Regions from separate parts of the Clostridium carnis genome, predicted to be linked through region 1. Evidence: a T-box and tRNA genes for the amino acid it is inferred to sense, from the RefSeq annotation. Region 1 holds a T-box; the other regions hold tRNA genes.

Region 1 (7,378 bases):
CAGAATTAATATTAAATTTATTTAGTTCTATAGCTAGCTTTATATTAAGAATATTTATTTAAAGATATAAGTAAAAATTCAATTATAAAATAGATAAGCCTCTTGAAATTAATAAATTTCAAGAGGCTTTAATATAATTTAAATGCTATTAAATTATCTCTTTTTTCTTAATAATAAGTTCTCTGTTATATACTTCCATGAATGTATTACTAGCTCTTAAAGCTTGACGAATTTCAAAATCAACATTTATATCAGAGTATACTAAAATTTCTACAGTTTTATCATTTATATTTAAAGAAAAGTCTTTAATAGCTCCAACAAGGCTTCTATCGAGACCGTCAGCAATTTTTAGCAATGCTCCTATTTGCTTAATAGCTTTTAAATCTAATTGACTTATAACAGCTGAAAATGGTGAAATTGGAGTTTGATAATTATTAAATCTATGAGAAGCAGCTATAGCAGCACTCATAATAAGTTCTTTATGAGTTAATCCGTTTATATAAGAGTTTAATATTACATAAAATGAATGTTTATGATGACTATAGTAATTAATACTAATGCCGCAATCATGTAACATAGTAGAGGTTTTTATTATGTTAGTAAATTCATTACCTAAATGGTGAAGAGGCTTTAGATTATTAAAAAGCTTATAAGTTATATCAAAAACATTTTTAGCATGATTTTTATTACTATTTAAAATATCTAATATACCATTTAAGCTATAGTCTAGAATATCATCTATAACATTATAATTTTCTTTTAAATACTCATACATAAGACCTTCTCTAAGACCTCTACTAGAGATAAAAATATTACTACAATTAATAAGTTTTACTATATTATGAAAAATTGTTACACCGCCAACTACTATATCAGCAAATTCAGGATCTAAACCATCTAATCTTTGTCTTTGCTTTAAATCCTTTGATTTTACTAAGTTATATATATCTTTAACATCTAAATCATTTAATTCATAGTTATGAGGAATATCAAAAGGATATCTTTTTCTTACGCTATCTATTTTTCCTATATTTCTAGAGGTAGAAGAAATACCTATTATTGAATCAAATATTGTTTCTTTTAACCATGATATATCTTCTAGATTTTCATTAACATAAACTTTAGCAGTTTCAAGATCATCTCGTAAAACTCTATCATTTAATTTGTATTTATATGTTAGGTTAACGCTACCAAATGGAAGTGTAGCATGTTTTATAATGGAATTATCTTTAACCCAAGCAATATAAGTATTGGTTCCAGCAACCTTAACAATTAAAGAATTTTTAATATACATACTTCGTAGAACACCTAAGAAGTTATAATAAATTTCTTCATCGCAACTTAAAACTTTAACATCTAAATTAAGCTCTTTTTTTATCATAGGAACTAAAATATCTCTATTTTGAGCAGCTCTAAAGGATTCAGTTGCAACTACTATTAATTTATCTGCACCTGAAACTGTACATAGTGATTTAAAAGCACGTAATGTAGAAAGTATAGAAGAAAAGTTTTCACTACAAATTCCACAATCTTTAACTAAATCATGACATAATCTAACAGGGGTTTTTAATTCATCTATAATCTTAAAATACCCACTATTATCAACTTCTGTTAACATAAGCCTTAGAGAACTAGAACCAATGTCAATTATACCTACTCTTTTCATAAAAACTCCTTGAATTATATAAAAAAATATTATAATACTTATTTATAGTATTATAATAAATATTAAAGTATTTTGTAAATTTTTCAAGAGGTAAAAGGTTAAATATTATTAATAAAAGATTTATTTTAGTTGACATTAAAACTTTTATTTATGTATAATATGTATATTAAAATTAAATTTTCATATAATCATAGAAGAGGAGAGTACTATAATTGAGTCTTTTAGCGAATAGGGAGTGGTGGAAGCCTATAAGATAGATTATTAGGAAGAGAACCTTGGAGATATCTACCGAATTTGTAGTAGGCTAGATCGTATTTGCTTGCGTTAAAGCATCAAGTGGCATATTTTATGCAATTAGAGTGGTACCGCGGATATAATTTCGTCTCTTATATTTTATAAGAGAGGGAATTTTTTTATTTTATAGAAAAATAAAATTTAAAACAACAAAACGGAGGGTTAAAATGGATTACAAAAAGAAAGTTTCGGAAATTTTAAAACAATATATAGATATGGATACTGTAGCTATAGAAAAGCTTATAGAAATACCACCAAAGCCAGAAATGGGAGATTATGCATTTCCTTGTTTCCAACTAGCTAAAGCCTTTAGAAAGGCTCCTAATATGATAGCTGAGGAACTTGCAGAAAAGTTAGATAAAGATGGCTTTGAGAAAATAGTTAACTTAGGACCATATGTTAATTTCTTCGCAGATAAAAGCATATTTACTAAAAATACAATAGAGAAGGTATTAGCAGAAGGTGAAAATTATGGTTCATCTAATATAGGAGAAGGAAAAACAGTTTGTGTTGAATATTCATCACCAAATATTGCAAAGCCTTTCCATGTAGGACATTTGTTTACTACAGCAATAGGTAATTCTTTATATAAATTATTTAAAAAAGAAGGATATACAGTTGAAGGAATCAATCATTTAGGTGATTGGGGAACTCAATTTGGTAAGCTTATATCAGCTTATAAGAGATGGGGAAATGAAGAGGCTTTAGAAGAAAATGCTATAAATGAGTTACTTAGAATATATGTAAAATTCCATGATGAAGCTGAGCAAAATCCAGAACTTGAAGATGAAGGAAGAGCATACTTTAAAGCATTAGAGGATGGGGATAAGGAAGCTGAAGAATTATGGAATAGATTTAGAGAGTTAAGTTTAAAAGAATTTGAAAGAGTATATGATATATTTAATGTTACTTTTGATTCATATGCAGGAGAGGCTTTCTACAACGATAAAATGGATGTTGTAGTTAATGAGTTAAGAGAGAAGGGGCTTTTAGTAGAAAGTAATGGAGCACAAGTAGTTATGCTTGATGAATATAATATGCCTCCATGTATAGTACTAAAGGGTGATGGAGCATCTATATATGCAACAAGAGATTTAGCAGCAGCTATGTATAGAAAGAAAAAATATAATTTTGATAAGAGCATATATGTAGTTGGAACACCCCAAGCATTACACTTTAAACAAGTATTTAAAGTTTTAGAACTTGCAGGTCATGAATGGGCTAAAGATTGTGTTCATGTAGGATTTGGTTTAGTTAAGTTTGCCGATAGAAAGCTTTCAACTAGAAAGGGAGAAATTATCCTTTTAGATGATCTAGTAAGAGAAACAGTAGATAAAACTTTAGAAATAATAAATGAAAAGAATCCAACTCTTGAAAATAAAGAAGAAGTTGCTAAGAAAATAGGTGTTGGTGCTTTAGTATTTACTTACCTTAAGAACTCAAGAGAAAAGGATATTGTATTTGATTGGAAGGAAATGCTTTCATTTGAAGGTGAAACAGGTCCATATGTTCAATATTCATATGCTAGAGCAAAGAGCATATTAGGTAGAGCAGATAAGCTAAAGGGAGTTCAAGACTATTCAAAGCTTACTTCAAAAGAAGAATTTGAATTAGTTAAGACTTTAGAAAATTTAAATAAACAAATTCATTTAGCAATAGAAAAATTAGAACCATCAGTTTTAACAAGATATGTAATTGATGTTGCAAAAGCATTTAATAAGTTCTACAATGCACATTCAGTATTAAATTTAGAAGATGAAGGTTTAAAAGAAGCTAGACTTAAGCTTACAGAAGCAACATGTCAAGTTATTAAAAATGGATTAGAGTTATTAGGAATAGAAGTTGTTGAAAAAATGTAAGGAATGGATGCGTATGCATCCATTTTTTATAGAAAATTAACAAAGTTATAAATACTTTATGATATAATCAGTATAAATATTTAGGGAGGTGTAAGTTTGTTTAATAAATACATTAAATATAAAGAGATAATAATAGCAATAGTTTTTTCTATATTAGTAAGTGTAGTTGGAGCTAAGCTTATAGATAATTATCCTTATTTTTTTGGAATAATAAAAAAACTATTCTCACTTATTGTTCCATTTATATATGGATTAGTAATTGCATATATATTAAATCCATTAGTAAAGCTACTAGAAAAAAGGTTTAAGCTAAAGTCTGGAGTAGCTATATTATCTACATATATATTGATAATAGGTGCAATGTCATTAGTAATAGTCTACTGTATTCCAAATGTTGTACAAAGTATAATAGATCTTACTAAGAATATTCCAGATTATATAACAGATGCTCAAAGCTGGTTAAATAATTTTTTAAATAATGAGGCAGTTAAAGGCATTATAACTAAAACAGGAACTTTTGATAGCGTAAATTCTTTAATAGCACAAGTTGGAACAATGGCAGTTAATGTATTAGAAGGTTCAGTATCTTATATATTTTCAGTTTCAAGCCAATTAGTAAAAATATTTTTAGGAATATTAATTTCAATTTATGTATTAGTGGATAAAGATAGAATAATTTTAGAAACTAAAAAGGTGACATATTTAATATTAAAAGAAAAAAGAGCAAAAAAATTAATTGAAGCTATAAGAATATATCATAAAATGATAGGAACTTATATAGGAATAAAAGCTATAGATTCATCAATAATTGGAATAATGGCATTTATACTATTAAATATAGTAAAATCAGAATATGCAGTGCTTTTAGCTTGTATAGTTGGTATTACTAATATGATACCTTATTTTGGACCATTTATAGGAGAGATAGTTGGATTTTTATTTAACGTTTTTGTTTCTCCAACTAAAGGTTTAACAGTATTTTTAGTTTTATTTGCATTGCAAATGTTTGATGGATGGTATTTAGATCCAAAATTAATAGGAAGTAAAGTTGGAGTAAGACCATTTTTTATTATTTTAGCAGTTGTAATAGGTGGAGGATTCTTTGGTCCAATAGGAATGTTACTTGCATCACCTACAGCAGCAACATTAAAATTTTATTATACAAGAGTTATGGATAAAAATGATGAATTAGTAAGATTAGCAAATAAAGAGTAATAAAAATCCACCAGCTTAGCTGGTGGTATTTCCTAAGCCCTATAAGGGCCTCTTACCTGCATTGCGCCTTAAGGCGCTTAAATTGGTTCGCCAGCCGCATACTATGTTACTTGCTACCCTTAAAAGGGTCCATATATTCTTTCATACTTATTTGATCTGAAATCATATCTTCTTTTTCTTGATTTCTTATATATTCTTCAATTGCCTTTCTATTTCTTCCTACTGTATCCACATAAAATCCACGACACCAAAAATGTCTATTTCCATACTTATACTTCAAGTTTGCAAATCTTTCAAAAATCATAAGACTACTTTTTCCTTTTAAAAATCCTACAAAGCCTGATACACTCATCTTTGGTGGTATCTCAACCAACATATGTATATGATCAACGCATACATGCGCCTCGATTATAGTTACACCTTTCCACTCACATAACTGTCTTAATATTTTACCTATTTCTTTTTTCTTTTCTCCATATAGCTCTTTCCTCCTATACTTAGGCGCGAATACTATATGATATTTACAATTCCATTTTGTATGTGATAAACTATTACTATCCATTACGGATGCCTCCTTTGGTTATTAAATTTGGCTGTCGAACCTAGTTTAATTATACCAAAGGAGGTTTTTATTTCCTACTGACCGCTAAAGCTTTTCGGAACTCACCTGCATAGCAGGTGGTTTTCATTAAACAAAAAAATAAACTGAGAAATTTTAAATTTCTCAGTTTATTTTTGTAATTAACTACTTCTTTTTATTTTTATAACTAGGGCAGTGTGATGAGCAACTTCCACAGTTACAACCGCCTTTAGAAGATTTTCTAATACTTCTAAATATTATAAAGGCTGCAACAGCCACAATTACTAAAGTAATAAGAATTTCCATAAAAACACCTTCTTTATATAAATAATCTTGCAATATTAAAGACTATAAATGATACTACCCATGCTAATACTAGTTGGTAAGCAACAGAAAATAAAGTTAATTTATTACCAAATTCTTTTTTCATAGCTCCAAGCACTGATATACATGGTGTATATAATAATACAAATACAAGGAATGAAAGTGCAGAAGCTGCTGTAAAATGAAGAGGAAGCATTGCTGTTAAATCACCAGCAAATATAATTTCCATAGAAGCTACAACAGTTTCTTTAGCTAATAATCCAGTTAATAATGAAACTGAACTTTGCCAATTTCCAAATCCAAGAGGACTAAATACTGGAGCTATAAAATTACCAATTGAAGCTAACATACTATCATTAACATCAGTCATTCCTGTAAGATTAAAGTTTGATAAGAACCATATAACAACACTCATTGCAAAAATTATAGTTCCTGCTTTAATTAAGAAACTTTTTGCTTTTTCATAAACTTGTTTTACCATATTTTTTAAAGATGGTTTTTTGTATTCAGGTAGTTCAATTATAAAAGGTTCTTCATCTTTCTTAAAGAAAGTATTTTTAAATATAATACCTAATATAAATGCTAAAACAACGCCTAGTAAGTACAATAATGCCACTACTAATCCAGCATAATTAGGGAAGAAAACAGCAGCAAAAACAGCATAAACAGGCAACCTTGCGTTACAGCTCATTAATGGAACTAATAATGCAGTAAGTTTTCTATCTTTTTCACTTTCTAAAGTTCTTGCAGACATAATGGCAGGAACAGTACAACCAAAACCAACTATCATTGGAATAAAGGCTTTACCTGAAAGTCCCATCTTTCTCATAAGCTTATCCATTATAAAAGCAACTCTTGCCATATATCCACTATCTTCTAAAAATGATATACAAGCAAATAAAGAAAGTATTATAGGAAGTAATACTACTATTCCACCTACACCAGCTATAATACCATCAACTATTAATGATTTAAACCAAGGTGCAGTATTAGATAGTAATTCAGAAACGTATGGTAGAAGAGAATCGTTTAAGAATCCATCTAACATATCAGATAAAGGTTGTCCAACCCATGAAAATGTTACTTGGAACATTAAAGCCATAATAACTATAAATATTATATAGGCAAGCCATGGATTTAAGAAAAAGTTATCTAATTTATCTTTTAAATTATTCTGTTTACTTAAATCTTTTTTACTACATTTAGATAGTAAATTTTCTATAAATTCATAAGCTTCACTTTCATTATTGAAGTGATAATCATTATCGTTATTTGAACTTAAAAAATTACCAGACTTTAATGCTTCTTTGATTTCAGAAATTCCTTGTTCTTTAGAAGCAATTATAGGAATTACTGTAACTTGCATAAGTTCTGATAGTTTATTATAATCTATATTTATTCCTTTTTTTTCAGCAACATCTATCATATTAACAGCTAATA
Region 2 (7,378 bases), 1.1 Mb from region 1:
AGATTTAAGCAATTTAAATGAGGAAATAACTAACTACTCGTTAATTGAAAAAGAGTTAGAAGAAAAGATTAAGCTATTATATGCTAAGATAGCTAATAATGATTCAAGATATAAGATAGTTAAAAAGCTAAGTGAAAATTTAATTAGATTAGAAGAGAAATATAAAGTTGTTGGAGAATTAGCGAATTTATCAAATGGAAGACAAAGCCCGTATATAACATTTGAAAGCTATGTTTTAGCAGCATATTTCCAAGAAATTATAGATGCAGCAAATTTAAGATTATCTAAAATGACAGGAGAAAGATTTATCTTAAAAAGAAAGGAAGATAAGAGTAAAGGTACTGGTCAAAAGGGATTGGAATTAGAAGTTTTTGATAATTATACAGGGAAGTTAAGACATGTAAAAACATTATCTGGGGGAGAAAGCTTTAAAGCATCACTATCTTTAGCTTTAGGTTTATCTGATGTAATTCAATCATCATCAGGTGGGATTAAACTAGATACTATGTTTGTAGATGAAGGATTTGGAACGCTAGACCCAGAATCTTTAGATAATGCAATAAGTTGCTTATTAGAATTACAAATGGGTGGAAGATTAGTTGGAATTATATCTCATGTACCTGAATTAAAGGAAAGAGTAGAGAAAAAATTAGAAATAAAAGCAACAACAGAAGGAAGTTTTGCTAACTTTAATTAGTTAAAATGTAAAATAAATGGAAAAAAAGAATAAAATGGTTGTTGATAAAATGTCAATATGGTAAACTAGATATAATGTGGTAAAAATTTTAATAGATTTGTGGGAAAGGATTTATACACATGATCAATAAGGGGTATTTAGAAGAAGGGAATTTAGGTAATCTAGCGAAAAAACTATTATATGAAATACCAAAGAACGATATTGATGAAGAGTATTATAACCAAGTAAGAGATACAATAAAAGAATTAAAAGATAAAAACATGAGACAGGAAAATTTTTTATTAAATATATCTCATGATTTAAGAGCTCATCTAAATGTAATATTAAGTGTTATGCAATGTATTGATTATGGTAATGTTAATGTTATGGACAAAAAGGCTTTAGAGTATATGGGATTAGTAAAGCGTAATAGTCTTAAAATGTTAAAGTTAATAAATAATCTTATTGATACCACTAAGTTTGAGAATAACTATTATATGCTTAATAAAAGGAATATTGATATTATCTCAATGGTTGAGGGGACAGTTGGGTGCGTAGATAAATATGCTAAACAAAAAAATATACAATTGGTTTTCGATACAAATGAGGAAGAGTGTATAATGGCTGTAGATCCTGAACTTATAGATAGAATAGTAATGAATTTAATTTCAAATGCCATTAAATTTTCTCCAAAAGATTCTAATATATATATTAATATTTTTGTAGAAGATGAAAACATTAATATATCAGTAAGAGATGAAGGCCCAGGAATATCTAAAGAAAGTAGAGAAAAAATATTTGATAGATTTTATCAAATATCTCAAAAGAGTAATAGAGAAAATGGGGGTAGTGGAATAGGATTAGATTTAGTAAATTATTTAACTAAAGCTCATGATGGAAAAGTTACATTAAATAGTGAAGAAGGAAAGGGTTCTGAGTTTATAGTAACACTACCTATTTGTAGGCTAGTAGAAGTAGATGAAGATAGGCCACTAAATCGTAGTGATAAAATTCAAATGTTAGAAATAGAGTTTTCAGATATATATTTAATTTAAGATGGGGTATAAAACCCATCCTAAATTAAATAGGTTTACTTGATTTATTCAAATATCTATGTTAATATAAATATGTTAAAAATCAATATGCGGTGGTAGCTCAGTTGGATAGAGTAGCTGGCTACGAACCAGTTGGTCGGGGGTTCGAATCCTCTCCGCCGTACCATTGTAAGGCTTTGCAGTTTGCAAAGTCTTTTTTTATTTTAGAAAATTATATCAATAGTTAAACTTCAGATAAAATAATCAATATAGAGTTAAAATTTTTAAAATCATATTTGTTATATAGTTAAAATATTTACTTAATGTTCACAAATAGCTTGTAAAAATGCTTTAATTTATAAAAATAATAAAAAAAGCATTGATATAAGAAGAAAAAGGCGTATAATAATTATTGGATTTACGAAAACATTCGCAAATATAAGGGGGTTATTATATGTCTAAAAAGAATAATAAATATGATGTAATAATAATAGGAGCTGGTCCAAGTGGAGTTTTTACAGCATATGAACTTAATAAAATTAGCCCAGAAAAAAAGATTCTTATTATAGAAAAAGGAAGGTCAGTTCATAAAAGGTATTGTCCAATTCCTAAATTAAATAGATGTGTGAAGTGTAAGCCTTACTGTCATATAACTACCGGGTTTGCTGGAGCTGGAGCGTTCTCAGATGCAAAGTTATCATTATATGATACAGAAGTAGAGGAAGTATTAGTAGGGGGAAATTTACCAGAGGTTATAGGACATAAACATACTAAGGATTTAATAGATTACTGTGATGAAATTTACTTAGAATTTGGTGGAGAAAAAAATATTGCAGGTGTAGAGCATAAAGATGAAATCAAAAAAATTAAAAATAAAGCTAAAAGCCATGATATAAATTTAGTAGATATTCCAATAAGACATTTAGGGACAGAAAAGTCTAGAGAATTATATGGAAAGTTAGAGGATTATTTAATAGAGAATGGAGTAGAAATAATATTTCAAAGTCCAGTTAAAGATTTAATAATAGAAGATGGACAGGCTGTTGGGGTAATAACAGAAAGTCAAAATTACTATGGTGAAAAAATAGTAGTATCAGTAGGAAGAAATGGGGCAGATTTTTTATCGGATTTATGTGATAAACATAATATAACTAAATCTGTTGGAGTAGTTGATATCGGAGTAAGATTTGAAATGAAATCTGAGGGAGATATTCAAAAGGTTAATGAATTAATGTATGAAGGTAAGTTTATTGGAGAGATAGCACCATTTAAGGATAAGGTAAGAACATTCTGCCAAAATCCAGATGGGTTTGTTGCAGCAGAAGTCTATGATTCAGGGATTTCCTTAGCTAATGGACATGCTTATAAAGAAAAGAAAAGTGTAAATACAAACTTTGCAATACTTTCTTCACACAAGTTCACAGAACCATTTAATAAGCCTATAGAGTATGCTCATAAAGTTGCAGAGCTTACTAACCTTTTATCTAATGGAGATGTTGTAGTTCAAAGATTTGGAGATATATTAAATGGAAAAAGAACTTGGAAAAAGGAACTTGAAAATAACTCAGTAGAGGCAACTTTAAAAACTGCTATGCCAGGGGATATTACACTTGGAATTCCATATAGAACAATGACTAATATAGTAAACTTTATTTTAGAGATGGATAAAGTAGTAAAAGGATTTGCAAATCCAGATAATTTACTTTATGGTCCAGAAATTAAATTTTATTCTAATGCTATAAAACTTGATGAAAATTTAGAAACAAATATCAAAAATTTACATGCAATTGGGGATGGAGCTGGTTTAACAAGAGGATTAATGATGGCATCATGCTCAGGAGTATATTTAGCAAGAAAATTATTTTAAACTACGGAAAGAGAGAATTTTTTTATGAATTCTCTCTTTTCTAATATAAAGAATTATATTTGGGTAAATTAATAAAGAATATGTTTAAATTAGAAAAGAAGGTATAGGTATGAGCATAGATATACTAATTAACCAATTAGATGAACACAATCAAGGTAGTATATTAGCTACTAAAAAATTCAAACCTAGGGAAGTTATTTTTATAAGAGATTCAAATGAAGAACAAGGGATATCATCTATAAAACAATATTATGAGAATTATATGCCTAAGGTTATTTTTAAAGATATTACAGTAAATGAAGGTAGCTATAAAGATCTTCAATTAATTATAAATTCAAATAAAGATAAAGAGATATTAGTAAATTTAACTGGGGGGAAAAGAATTAATTCTTTAATGTTATCTAAAATCTGTAGGGATAGTAATATTAAAACAATTTATGTTGATATAAAAGATAAAATTTTATATACATTAGGAAATGAAATAGATATTTTAAAAGAAGAATTTGATGACTTAGAAATAAATCATATAGTAAGAGCATCAGGAGGGGAAGTTTTAGATGATTCTACTAGTTTATGTACTAAGGAAGATTTAGTATATTTAACAAGGAAAATTTCTAAAAATATTAACTTATGGCATAAACATAAGCAAAAACTATATGATGCTAATATTTTTACTCATGATTATCAAAATCCCAAAAAAGTTATAGTTAAAATGAAGATGCTAGATGAAAATGAAAAAACATTACTAGAAAAAATATTAGTTAAACTTAAGGAAATGCAGGGAATAGACTATAAAAAAATAAATAATGATGATATTGAAGTGGAATTTCTAAATGATTATTTAAAAGGTTTTATATTTAAAAGTGGTACATGGTTAGAAATGGCTACTAATATTATGATAAATGAAATTAAAGATATTGATCAAGTTAAAAGTGGTGTAATATTTCTATGGAATGATAATATAAAAACAGTTCGCAATGAAGTTGATGTTGTAGCAGTAAAGGATTCTATCCCTATATTTATATCTTGTAAAGATAGTGACAAGTACAATGAAGCAGCATTAAATGAATTAAATGTTTATAGTGAAAAAATTGGAGGAGAAAGAGTTTATAAAATATTAGTTGCAACAAAAGAACCTATAAAACTTCCTGTTAGAGAAAGAGCTAAGGAAATGGGAATAAACTTAGTTATTTTTGATGGAGATGAAAATAAATTTAAAAAACAAATAGAGCATATAATAAAAGGATAAATATAGCCCTCTTATAAGTTTGAATATTTTCAAAATTTGAAATTATTAGTTATGAAAAAAAATTATAATTAGGATATAAGATAAAAAATACTTTCAAATAAAAGTTTTGATTTATAGGGGGGATTTATTTATGAATAATAAAGGATTAAAAATTGTAACTATTGGAGGGGGATCAAGCTATACTCCTGAACTAGTAGAAGGATTAATAAAGAGATATGATGAAATGCCTGTTAGTGAATATTGGCTTGTGGATATTGAAGAGGGAAAAGAAAAATTAGAAATAGTAGGTGCTTTAGCTAAGAGAATGGTAGAAAAAGCAGGAGTACCAATGAAAATACATTTAACATTAGATAGAAGAGAAGCGTTAAAGGATGCAGATTTTGTAACAACTCAGTTAAGAGTTGGATTATTAGCAGCACGCGCTAAAGATGAAAGAATTCCTTTAAGTCATGGTTTTTTAGGTCAAGAAACTAATGGAGCTGGCGGTTTATTTAAAGCATTAAGAACAGTACCAGTAATATTAGATATAGCAAGAGACATTCAGGAATTATGCCCTAATGCATGGCTTATAAACTTTACAAATCCAGCTGGAATTGTAACAGAGGCATTATTAAGATATGGTGTTCATAAAAAGGTAATTGGAGTTTGCAATGTACCAATAGGATTACATTATTCATTTGCAGAGTTATTAAAGGTTGATCCATCTAGAATAACAGTAGATTTTGCAGGGTTAAATCATATGGTTTATGCAGAAAGAGTTTATTTAGATGGAAAAGATGCTACTAAAGAAATAATAGAGAAATTATTAGTGCCTGGAGAAGCTGTTCAAACAATGGCTAATATAAAAGGATTTGAATGGGATGCAGCATTTATAAAGGCCACAGGAATAATTCCTTGTCCATATCATAGATATTACTATAAAACTAGAGATATGCTTTCAAGTGAGCTAGAAGAATTTAAAAAGGGTGAAACTAGAGCAGAAGTAGTAATGAAGTTAGAGGAAAAGCTATTTGAATTATATAAAGATATTAATTTACAAGAAAAGCCAGAAGAACTTTCAAAACGTGGTGGAGCGCATTATTCAGATGTAGCTTGTAATGTTATAAATGGAATCTATAATGATAAAAATACAATAATAGCAGTTAATACAAAAAATAATGGTGTGTTAAAGCAGTTTGATAATGATTCAGCAGTAGAAATAAGTTGTTATATAGGAAAAAATGGTCCTAAGGCAGTTGAGACAGTAACAGCACTACCTATATTTGCACAAGGTCTAACATCACAAATAAAGTCATTTGAGAGATTAGCTGCAGAGGCTGCATATACAGGAGATTATAATACTGCCTTATTAGCAATGACTACAAATCCATTAATTGCAGATGATATTAGAGGTAGAAAAATATTAAATGAAATGCTAGTTGCTCATAAAAAATATTTACCACAATTTAAAAATGTAATAGATCAAATAGAAAAAATTGAAAGGGCAGAATTTAATTAAATATTTAAGGCGTAGATTTTTTAGTCTACGCCTGCTTATTTAACGCTTAGAATACAAATTACCATATCGAATATAGATATATTCGATAAGATAATTCAAAGCATATCTATTATTTTGTATATAATCACTGGAACTATTTTGGGGTGGCAGATAAATTATATAATCACTATGTTTTTTATATTCAGGTTTTTTACTTTCGCTTATTATAACAAGAGTAGCTGAACTAGATTTAATCTTTTTCCATAATCTTTCGTGGTAGATATTAAATCTACCAGTTGGAGAGATTAATATAGCAAGAGAATTCTCATCAAGCTTTTCTGCAAGATGCTCTTGTTCTTGGACATCATTAGAGTGATATATAAGTTTAGATACATTAACAAATTTACGCTGCAAATCTTGAGCCATAAGCTGAGCAAACTGAGTTCCAAATATATAAACATAATCTTTAGAAAAAATAAGATCAATAACTCTATCAATAATTTTTAAATCAAAAAAGTTTTTTGCTTGTAAAATTTCATTATTTATTTCTAAAGACATATTATTTAATATATCTTCACGACTAATATCAAAGGACATAGAATTAGGTTTCATAAGTCCATTATAGTAATTATCTATATTAAACTTAGCATTTTGTTTAAATTCAATCAGGCTAGAATAACCAAGCTTATGACAAAATCTAGTTATTGTAGCTGGGGAGGTATAACAAATATCTGCTAATTTATTTATAGACATATTAGGAATTTCCTTTATATTTTGAAGCATAGTTATAGCAATTGTATAATTTAAATCATTATCTTTGCTACTATTTAAAAATAATAATAATCTATAGATTAAATCCCCCAAAAAATTCACTCCTTAAGAATTAGCCTTTTTACCTATAGTTTCTCCCATTAAAACTTTTGTCTCAAAGCCAAGGGATGATTGATCTAATATAACATCATCAATTTTTACTGTATTCTTTTTAAAGAATAATATGGTTGTAGATCCACCAAACTTAAAATATCCTTTTTCAGATCCTTTAGATACTTTTTCATTAGGAGTATAGCTTTGAATT
Region 3 (7,378 bases), 900 kb from region 1:
AAATCTACTCTTATGAGAAATTTCAAAGAAGTTTTGAGTAATCTTTGATACTGTCATAGCTGATTTTTGTATAGCTATGTGTTTTGCATCTTTTTTCATATAACGCTTAGCTAACTTCTTTATAGGAGCTGGCATTGTAGCTGAGAATAATAAAGTTTGTCTTTCTTCAGGAAGTTGTTTTATGATATCTTCTAAATCATCTATAAAGCCCATGTTTAACATTTCATCAGCTTCATCTAACACTAAGAATCTAACAGTATCTAATGAAAGTGTTTTTCTCTTTATGTGATCTAAAACTCTACCAGGAGTACCAACAACTATATTAACATTTCTTTTAAGAGCTCTTATTTGATTTTGTATAGGCTCTCCACCGTAAACTGGTAGTATATTTAATCTGTCATACTTAGATAGTCTAGTTAATTCATCATTAACTTGAATAGCTAATTCTCTTGTAGGGGCTAATATTATTGCGCTAAGTCCGTCTTGAGATGATATGTGGTTTATAATTCCACAACCGAAAGCTGCTGTTTTACCTGTACCAGTTTGAGCTTGCCCTATAAGATCATGTCCTTCTAATGCAACAGGAATAGCCTCAGCTTGTATTTGGGATGGTTTTTCAAAACCTAATTCATTAATAGATTTTAAAAGGGTATCCTTTAACCCTAAGTCACTAAATTTAATTTCGTTCATTCAATATCCTCTTTCTTTTTTTACTAAAAATAATTTATACTTATAAAGTAGATTTATTTTCAATTATTTTATTTTTTATTAACTAACTTAGTATACACTATATTTTGAAAATATGCTCGTATTATTTATTAACAAAATAGAGTTATTTTGCATAAAATATTAAATTTTCTTAAATAATCACTTAAGAAAACGTTTAATGAAACAATTTAATTTATTATTTGCAGAAAAAGAATTTTCTATAATAAAAATTTATAAAAATTAAACAGTAAATTAATGTAATAAAGTGAAAAATATATAAAAAAATTTATATAAATTAATAATTTTTATAAAAATATAAAGTATAAGATAAAATAAAAAAAGTTATTATAAATTTAAACTATTTAAAGATGTAGAAAGAATAAGACTGAGTGTTAGTTTTATTTTTAATATGGAATAAAATAAAGGAGGGGAGAGGTTAAACTGTAAAATTAAAAATAATTAATAAAATACATAGAAATATATAATGATAAAAATATTATTATATAAAAAAACATAGAATAATAAAATTTTGAATAATTTACATATTAAGGAGGAGGTTTTTGCCTCTCCCTTTTTTATTTTAATGATATTTTTATTGAAAATTAATAAATAAGTATTAATATAGTAATTAATTAGATATATAATAAGTATATAAAGATATATATTATTAGTATTAAATTAGTATTATAAAAGTAATTATACAGTAAAAAAAGAAGTAGCAATTTGGAGTGAGAAAATGGACAAGCAGATTTTACAAGAATTTAACAAATTTTATTTTAACAAAAAACAAATTTCAAGAAGAATATATGATAAATGTGATTTGGAAAAAATATGGGAAATGATACAAAAGGAAAGAAATGCAGACTCATATAAGATAAATCTAGAGAATAATGAGAAAATAAAATATTGGTACAATATTACAAAAGATATGTTGAACAATATTTACATAATAGATGAAAATGTTAAAAGTGAAGTAATGGGATATATACCTGGAAAAAATATAGAAAAAATAAAGCTTAACACATATAAAGATGAAGTGTTTAATAATATAAATTTTGAATTAGAGAAAGATAAGGAAATTTTTAATGAGGAAAAGATAGTAGAAAATATAAAGAGCAGGTTATTTGAAGTATTTGAAAATGGCAACGAAATAAATAAAAGCTTAATATTAAGTGTATACAATGATATTGGTGAATATGTAGGAAAAGATAACCTAAACTATAACAAAGAATACCTTGAACAGCTAATTGATTTTATTTGTAATTTTAATTGTAATAAAATAATTAAGGCAGCAATAATTCAAAAATATATTTTGGATAATAACCTTTTTGAATTTATTAATGGTTTTATGGCTAGAACTTTATCTTATATATATTTAATTAATAACGGATATGAAGTTCTAAGATATTGTTCTCCAATGAAAATTATTACTGAACAAAGTAAGAAATATTTTAATGCTATAGAAAATATTTCTGATAATGAAGGTGATTTAACTTATTTTATAAAATATTATATTGAAGTAATAAAGTTATCTATTGAAGAGTTAAATATTGAAATTAACATTAAGTATGGTAAGAAAATTTTAAAATCATTAATAGAGAAAAATAATATTGAGTTAGAGGATAGACAATTAAAATTTATTAATAGCATTATTGTTATTAAGGATAAGAAAATAACTATTGAAGATTATAAGAAAAGGACAAAGGTTGCATATGAAACAGCTAGAACTGATTTAAATTACTTAGTTACACTGGGATTTTTTAAAATTTCTAAGCAAGGGAAAAAGTATGAGTATTATGTAAATGATATAGCTACCTTAATAGAGGTTTTCCATGAATAGAGAAATTATTTAATATTAATATCATAGCTTAAAATACCCTTTAGTTAGCTTAAAAACTAACTAAAGGGTATTTATTATTGTGGTAATTTACTTTGGATAATAGAATAAACCTTTTTAGGTAGTGCATCTTGCTCCTCTTTAGATAGATTAGCAGTTTCAATAATAGGGTGTATATAAAGATTAACAGTTGCAGGCTTAATTATGGCACCATTTTTCTCTTCCATAATTTTATAAGAGCCACTCATTGTTACAGGAACTATTGGGACTTTAGATTTTGTTGCAAGTTTGAAGCTACCAGCTTTAAATTCGCCCATTTTATCACATTTGCTTCTTGTCCCTTCAGGGAAGATTACTAATGAATAACCTTCTTTTAAGTTTTTAATACCTTGTACTATAGCTTCACCAGATTTTCGTATACTACTTCTATCCATAAAAACACAATGCATATATTCCATCCAAGTTCTAACACCAGGAATTTTCTTTACTTCAATTTTAGATATAAATCCTTTTGGAACATCAATTTGGCTTATATAAATAGGAATATCAAAGTTTCCTTGATGATTTCCTATAAATAAAACATTCCTGTCCTTAGGTAAATTTTCGGCTCCATGAACAATTACTTTTACTCCGGCTAATTTTAAAAGTGATCTAGCCCACCTTGAAGTACTTTTATGAACTTGAGCTTCTCTTTCCTTTTTTAAACCTTTTTTATCAAGCATTTTACTCTTAATCATACCAGGTATGCTAATAAGTAAGCTTAAAAAGAAAAATATATACCATATAATAGACCTAAACATAAAAATCAAATCCTTTCAAATATAAAATAATAATTCCATAAATAAAGTATATACTAAACTGCCACTATATAAAAGTAACTATATAGAATGAAATTTCATATAGTGAAGAAAAGTTAATATTTTAGAGGTGAACTAGGTGTCAAAATTTAAACCAGAAAAGTTGTTTGTAGATTTTAAAAATGACGTTACAGAAGTAGGACCTATCATGCCTAGGTATTACACAATGACACATTCAGATGAAACAGCTAACTTATATGTGTCAATAGGTCTTAATTATGATTGGAGTAAAGTAACTTCAATGAGAGATGAAGTGCTTGGAGGATGGGACAAAGTTTTAGGCAAATATATTTTAAGGTTATACATCCATGTAGACGGAGCCGGAGGACTAAATGCATCAGTTTTTAGAGATAAGATTTTTAGAGAAGAGCTACCCTTAGCTATTACAGCAATTAGATATGCTGATAAGGAGCTTATAGAAAAATATCCATATTTAGACGAAGCTCCGATAATAGTTGAATTTAACTCTAAATATAAAGAGTTCTCTAAAATAGAATCGTGGGACAAGCTGAAAGATTATGAAATCAAAGAAACATAAAAGTAGAATAACTAATATTATTAAAAAGACAGAGAAAACTAAATATAATTTGAAAATGGAGATATAATAAGCATATAAGGGATTAGGGGAATATTGACAATTCCCTTCTAATATTATAAAATTTATTTGTTAAATGTCTCCATAGTTCAATGGATAGAACAGTCCCCTCCTAAGGGACAGATACAGGTTCGATCCCTGTTGGGGATACCAGAAAAAACTCTCAAACCTTGATAATACTTGGTTTGAGAGTTTTTATTTAATTGAAAATTGTTTAAAATATGAAATTATTTGAAATTTTTTAATTTATTAAAAATAATCTTAACTATTGAGTTTTTACATATGATATAATATAGAATATTATAATTAAATATATTAGGAGTGTGATTATTTTTGGACAGTTATACGTGGCAAATAATATTGTTAGTAATATTATTAGTTATGTCAGGTTTTTTCTCAATGTCTGAAACAGCGTTAATGGCGCTAAGTAAAATTAGAATTAGGCATATGGTAGATGAGGGAGTAAAGGGAGCAAAATTAGTAGAAAAATTAACAGAGGATCCTAGTAGGTTATTAGGAGCCATATTAATAGGGAATAATATAGTTAATATAGGAGCATCAGCGCTTGCAACATCAATAGCACTAAAAACTTTAGGTGAAAGTGGTGTTGGGATAGTTACTATTGTGATGACCATATTGGTTTTAATTTTTGGTGAAATAACACCAAAATCAATAGCAAAACAAAATTCAGAAAAAGTTGCTTTAAAGGTAAGCAAAACCATTAATTTAATAGTTAAAATATTTAGGCCTTTTATTGCTATATTCACTGTAATATCAGGAGTATTCATAAGATTGCTAGGAGGAGACCCAAAAGCGTCAGAACCATTTATAACAGAAGAAGAGTTAAGAACTATGGTTGGTGTTAGTGAAGAAGAAGGGGTCCTAGAAGGCGTAGAAAAAGAAATGATATTTAATGTTTTTGATTTTGCAGATGCTCAAGTAAAGGACGTAATGGTTCAAAGGGTAGATGTAATAGCTGTAGATGTTAATGCAAATTATGAAGAGGTATTTGATGTTATTCAAAGGGAACAATTTTCAAGAATACCAGTTTATAATCAAACTATTGATGATGTAGTTGGAATATTAAATGTTAAGGACTTAATTATGGCATCTCAAAATAAAGAAGAATTTAAAGTTATAGATTATATGAGAGACCCTTATTATACCTTTGAATTTAAGAAAATTAAGGAACTATTTAATGAAATGAAGAAGACGAGAAATCATATTGCAGTTGTATTAGATGAATATGGTGGTAATGTTGGAATTGTTACAATTGAGGACTTAATAGAAGAGGTATTTGGAGATATAGAAGACGAATATGATGATGAAAATAAAGAAATAGAAGTTGTAAAAGAAGATGAATATATTGTTGATGGAAGCGCTAGATTAGACGATATTGGTGAATTAATAGGTGTTAACATGGAGTCAGAAGAATTTGATTCTGTTGGAGGACTTGTAATAGGGGAACTAGGAAGGTTTCCTGAAAATGGAGAAGAAATAAAGTTTAACAATATAAAATTTGTCGTTGAGGATATAGATAAAAATAGAATAAAAAGGGTTAGAATATACACTTAAAAAATCATAATAATATTTATAGAAAAAGGTAGGAAACGTAGTTTTCTATCTTTTTATTCAGTTAAAGGAGTTTATAATTATGGATTTTATGGAGATAGCATTGGAGGAAGCTAAAAAAGCATATGAAAATGGAGAAATTCCAGTAGGGGCAGTAATAGTTAAGGATGGAGAAGTAATAGCAAGAGGCTATAACTTAAAGGAAACTTTGAAGAGGCCAACAGCACATGCAGAAATAATAGCTATAGAAGAGGCTTGCAAACAATTAAATAATTGGAGACTTTCAGGTACAGAAATGTATGTAACTCTAGAGCCATGTCCAATGTGTGCATCAGCTATAGCTCAAAGTAGAATATCAAAATTATATATAGGAACCTTTAATAAAGACATGGGAGCATGTGGATCAGTTATGAATCTATTAGATTACAATATTTTCAACACGTACGTAGATGTAAAATGGTGTTATAATGATAAGTGTAGCAAAATACTTACACAGTTTTTTAATAATAGAAGAAAAGAAGGTATGTGTTCTAAAAATGAAAATAAAAATGAAGCTTAAAAATAAAATTCAAATTTTAACTTTAGCAATTTTATTTAGCGTAATAGGTTTACTAAGTGTATTTTCGGTGAAATATATAAGAGCAGAGATAAGGTATCAAATGTTTAATAGACTAAGGGATACGGCAGCTTTAATTGCAAATGTTCCTCTTATTCAAGATAATTTAAATAAGCAAAATGGAAGTATAGTAATACAAAATTATACAGAAAAATTAAGGCTAAAAACAGGGCTACTATTTATCACAGTAATTGATATGGAAGGTAAAAGATATTCTCATCCATTAAAAGAATATATTGGATTAAGGTTTAGCGGAGGAGATGAATCAGAAGTTCTAAGATATGGAGCAAGCTATTCTTCAGAATCTATAGGGCATTTAGGTAAATCGTTAAGATATTTTGCCCCTATATATAAGGATGGAGTTCAAGTGGGTGCAGTTTGTGTTGGAATGCTTTCTGGTGATTTAGGAAGTGAATTTAGTAGATTTTTAGGTAAAATGACACCAATTTTTATAGTAGTTATTATAGCGGGGATAATTGGTACAACCTTACTAGCGATAAATATAAAGAAAACTATTTTTGGATTAGAGCCAGAAGAGATAGCATTACTTTTAGATGAAAAAGAATCTATAATAAATAATATAAAGGATGGTCTAATAGCAGTAAATAATTTAGGTGAAATAAATCTTATAAATGATAGAGCAAAAAAAATACTTAGAATAGATGATGATTCAACAGTTTATTATAAGATCATAGAATTATTAGCGGAAACACTAAAAAATAAAAAACCTATATTAAATAGAGAAATAAGATTGCCAAAGGGAATAACAATAATGGCAAACTTTTCTCCAATAATAGATAAAAGTAAAAAACTTTTAGGGGCAATAGTTACATTTCAGGATTTAACAACAGTATCTATAATGGCAGAAGAGTTAACAGGAATAAAAGAGTTAACATGGGATTTAAGAGCTCAAAATCATGAGTTTTTAAATAAATTACATACAATTGCAGGTCTTATTCAATTGGAAGAAACAGATAAGGCTTTAGAATATATATTTGATACTGCTGAGGTAAGAAATGAGGTAGCTCAATCAGTTAAAAGAATAAGAAATCAATCCCTTCAAGGAATAATATTTGCAAAGTACAATGCTTCACAAGAGGCAAAAATAGACTTTGAATTAAGTAATAAGTCTTATATGAATGAAGAACCTAAAAATATAACTATACAAGATTTAATTTGTATTGTTGGAAATC

The links. The T-box of region 1 lies ahead of argS (arginine--tRNA ligase). A T-box ahead of a tRNA ligase gene usually reads a tRNA of that ligase, here a tRNA-Arg.
Region 2: it encodes a tRNA-Arg, which carries the amino acid that the T-box ahead of argS (arginine--tRNA ligase) is inferred to sense. The anticodon was not compared.
Region 3: it encodes a tRNA-Arg, which carries the amino acid that the T-box ahead of argS (arginine--tRNA ligase) is inferred to sense. The anticodon was not compared.

The regions. Positions count from the first base shown of each region.
Region 1 covers NZ_BAAHYS010000001.1:2,361,094-2,368,471, forward strand. The annotation lists gene ACYQ1T_RS11465 (site-2 protease family protein) at 1-62, shown strand, start outside; gene ACYQ1T_RS11470 (Ppx/GppA phosphatase family protein) at 149-1,666, opposite strand; T-box leader at 1,849-2,056, shown strand; gene argS (arginine--tRNA ligase) at 2,128-3,819, shown strand; gene ACYQ1T_RS11480 (AI-2E family transporter) at 3,916-5,034, shown strand; gene tnpA (IS200/IS605 family transposase) at 5,141-5,596, opposite strand; gene ACYQ1T_RS11490 (FeoB-associated Cys-rich membrane protein) at 5,780-5,920, opposite strand; gene feoB (ferrous iron transport protein B) at 5,934-7,378, opposite strand, start outside.
Region 2 covers NZ_BAAHYS010000001.1:1,290,261-1,297,638, reverse strand. The annotation lists gene ACYQ1T_RS05985 (AAA family ATPase) at 1-697, shown strand, start outside; gene ACYQ1T_RS05980 (sensor histidine kinase) at 817-1,731, shown strand; tRNA gene ACYQ1T_RS05975 (tRNA-Arg) at 1,821-1,897, shown strand; gene ACYQ1T_RS05970 (NAD(P)/FAD-dependent oxidoreductase) at 2,165-3,577, shown strand; gene ACYQ1T_RS05965 (Card1-like endonuclease domain-containing protein) at 3,687-4,826, shown strand; gene ACYQ1T_RS05960 (6-phospho-beta-glucosidase) at 4,957-6,324, shown strand; gene ACYQ1T_RS05955 (MurR/RpiR family transcriptional regulator) at 6,364-7,167, opposite strand; gene ACYQ1T_RS05950 (phosphatidylserine decarboxylase) at 7,180-7,378, opposite strand, start outside.
Region 3 covers NZ_BAAHYS010000001.1:1,465,413-1,472,790, forward strand. The annotation lists gene ACYQ1T_RS06850 (DEAD/DEAH box helicase) at 1-690, opposite strand, end outside; gene ACYQ1T_RS06855 (Fic family protein) at 1,445-2,548, shown strand; gene ACYQ1T_RS06860 (lysophospholipid acyltransferase family protein) at 2,623-3,345, opposite strand; gene ACYQ1T_RS06865 (staygreen family protein) at 3,482-3,940, shown strand; tRNA gene ACYQ1T_RS06870 (tRNA-Arg) at 4,076-4,150, shown strand; gene ACYQ1T_RS06875 (HlyC/CorC family transporter) at 4,331-5,572, shown strand; gene ACYQ1T_RS06880 (nucleoside deaminase) at 5,652-6,128, shown strand; gene ACYQ1T_RS06885 (ATP-binding protein) at 6,118-7,378, shown strand, end outside.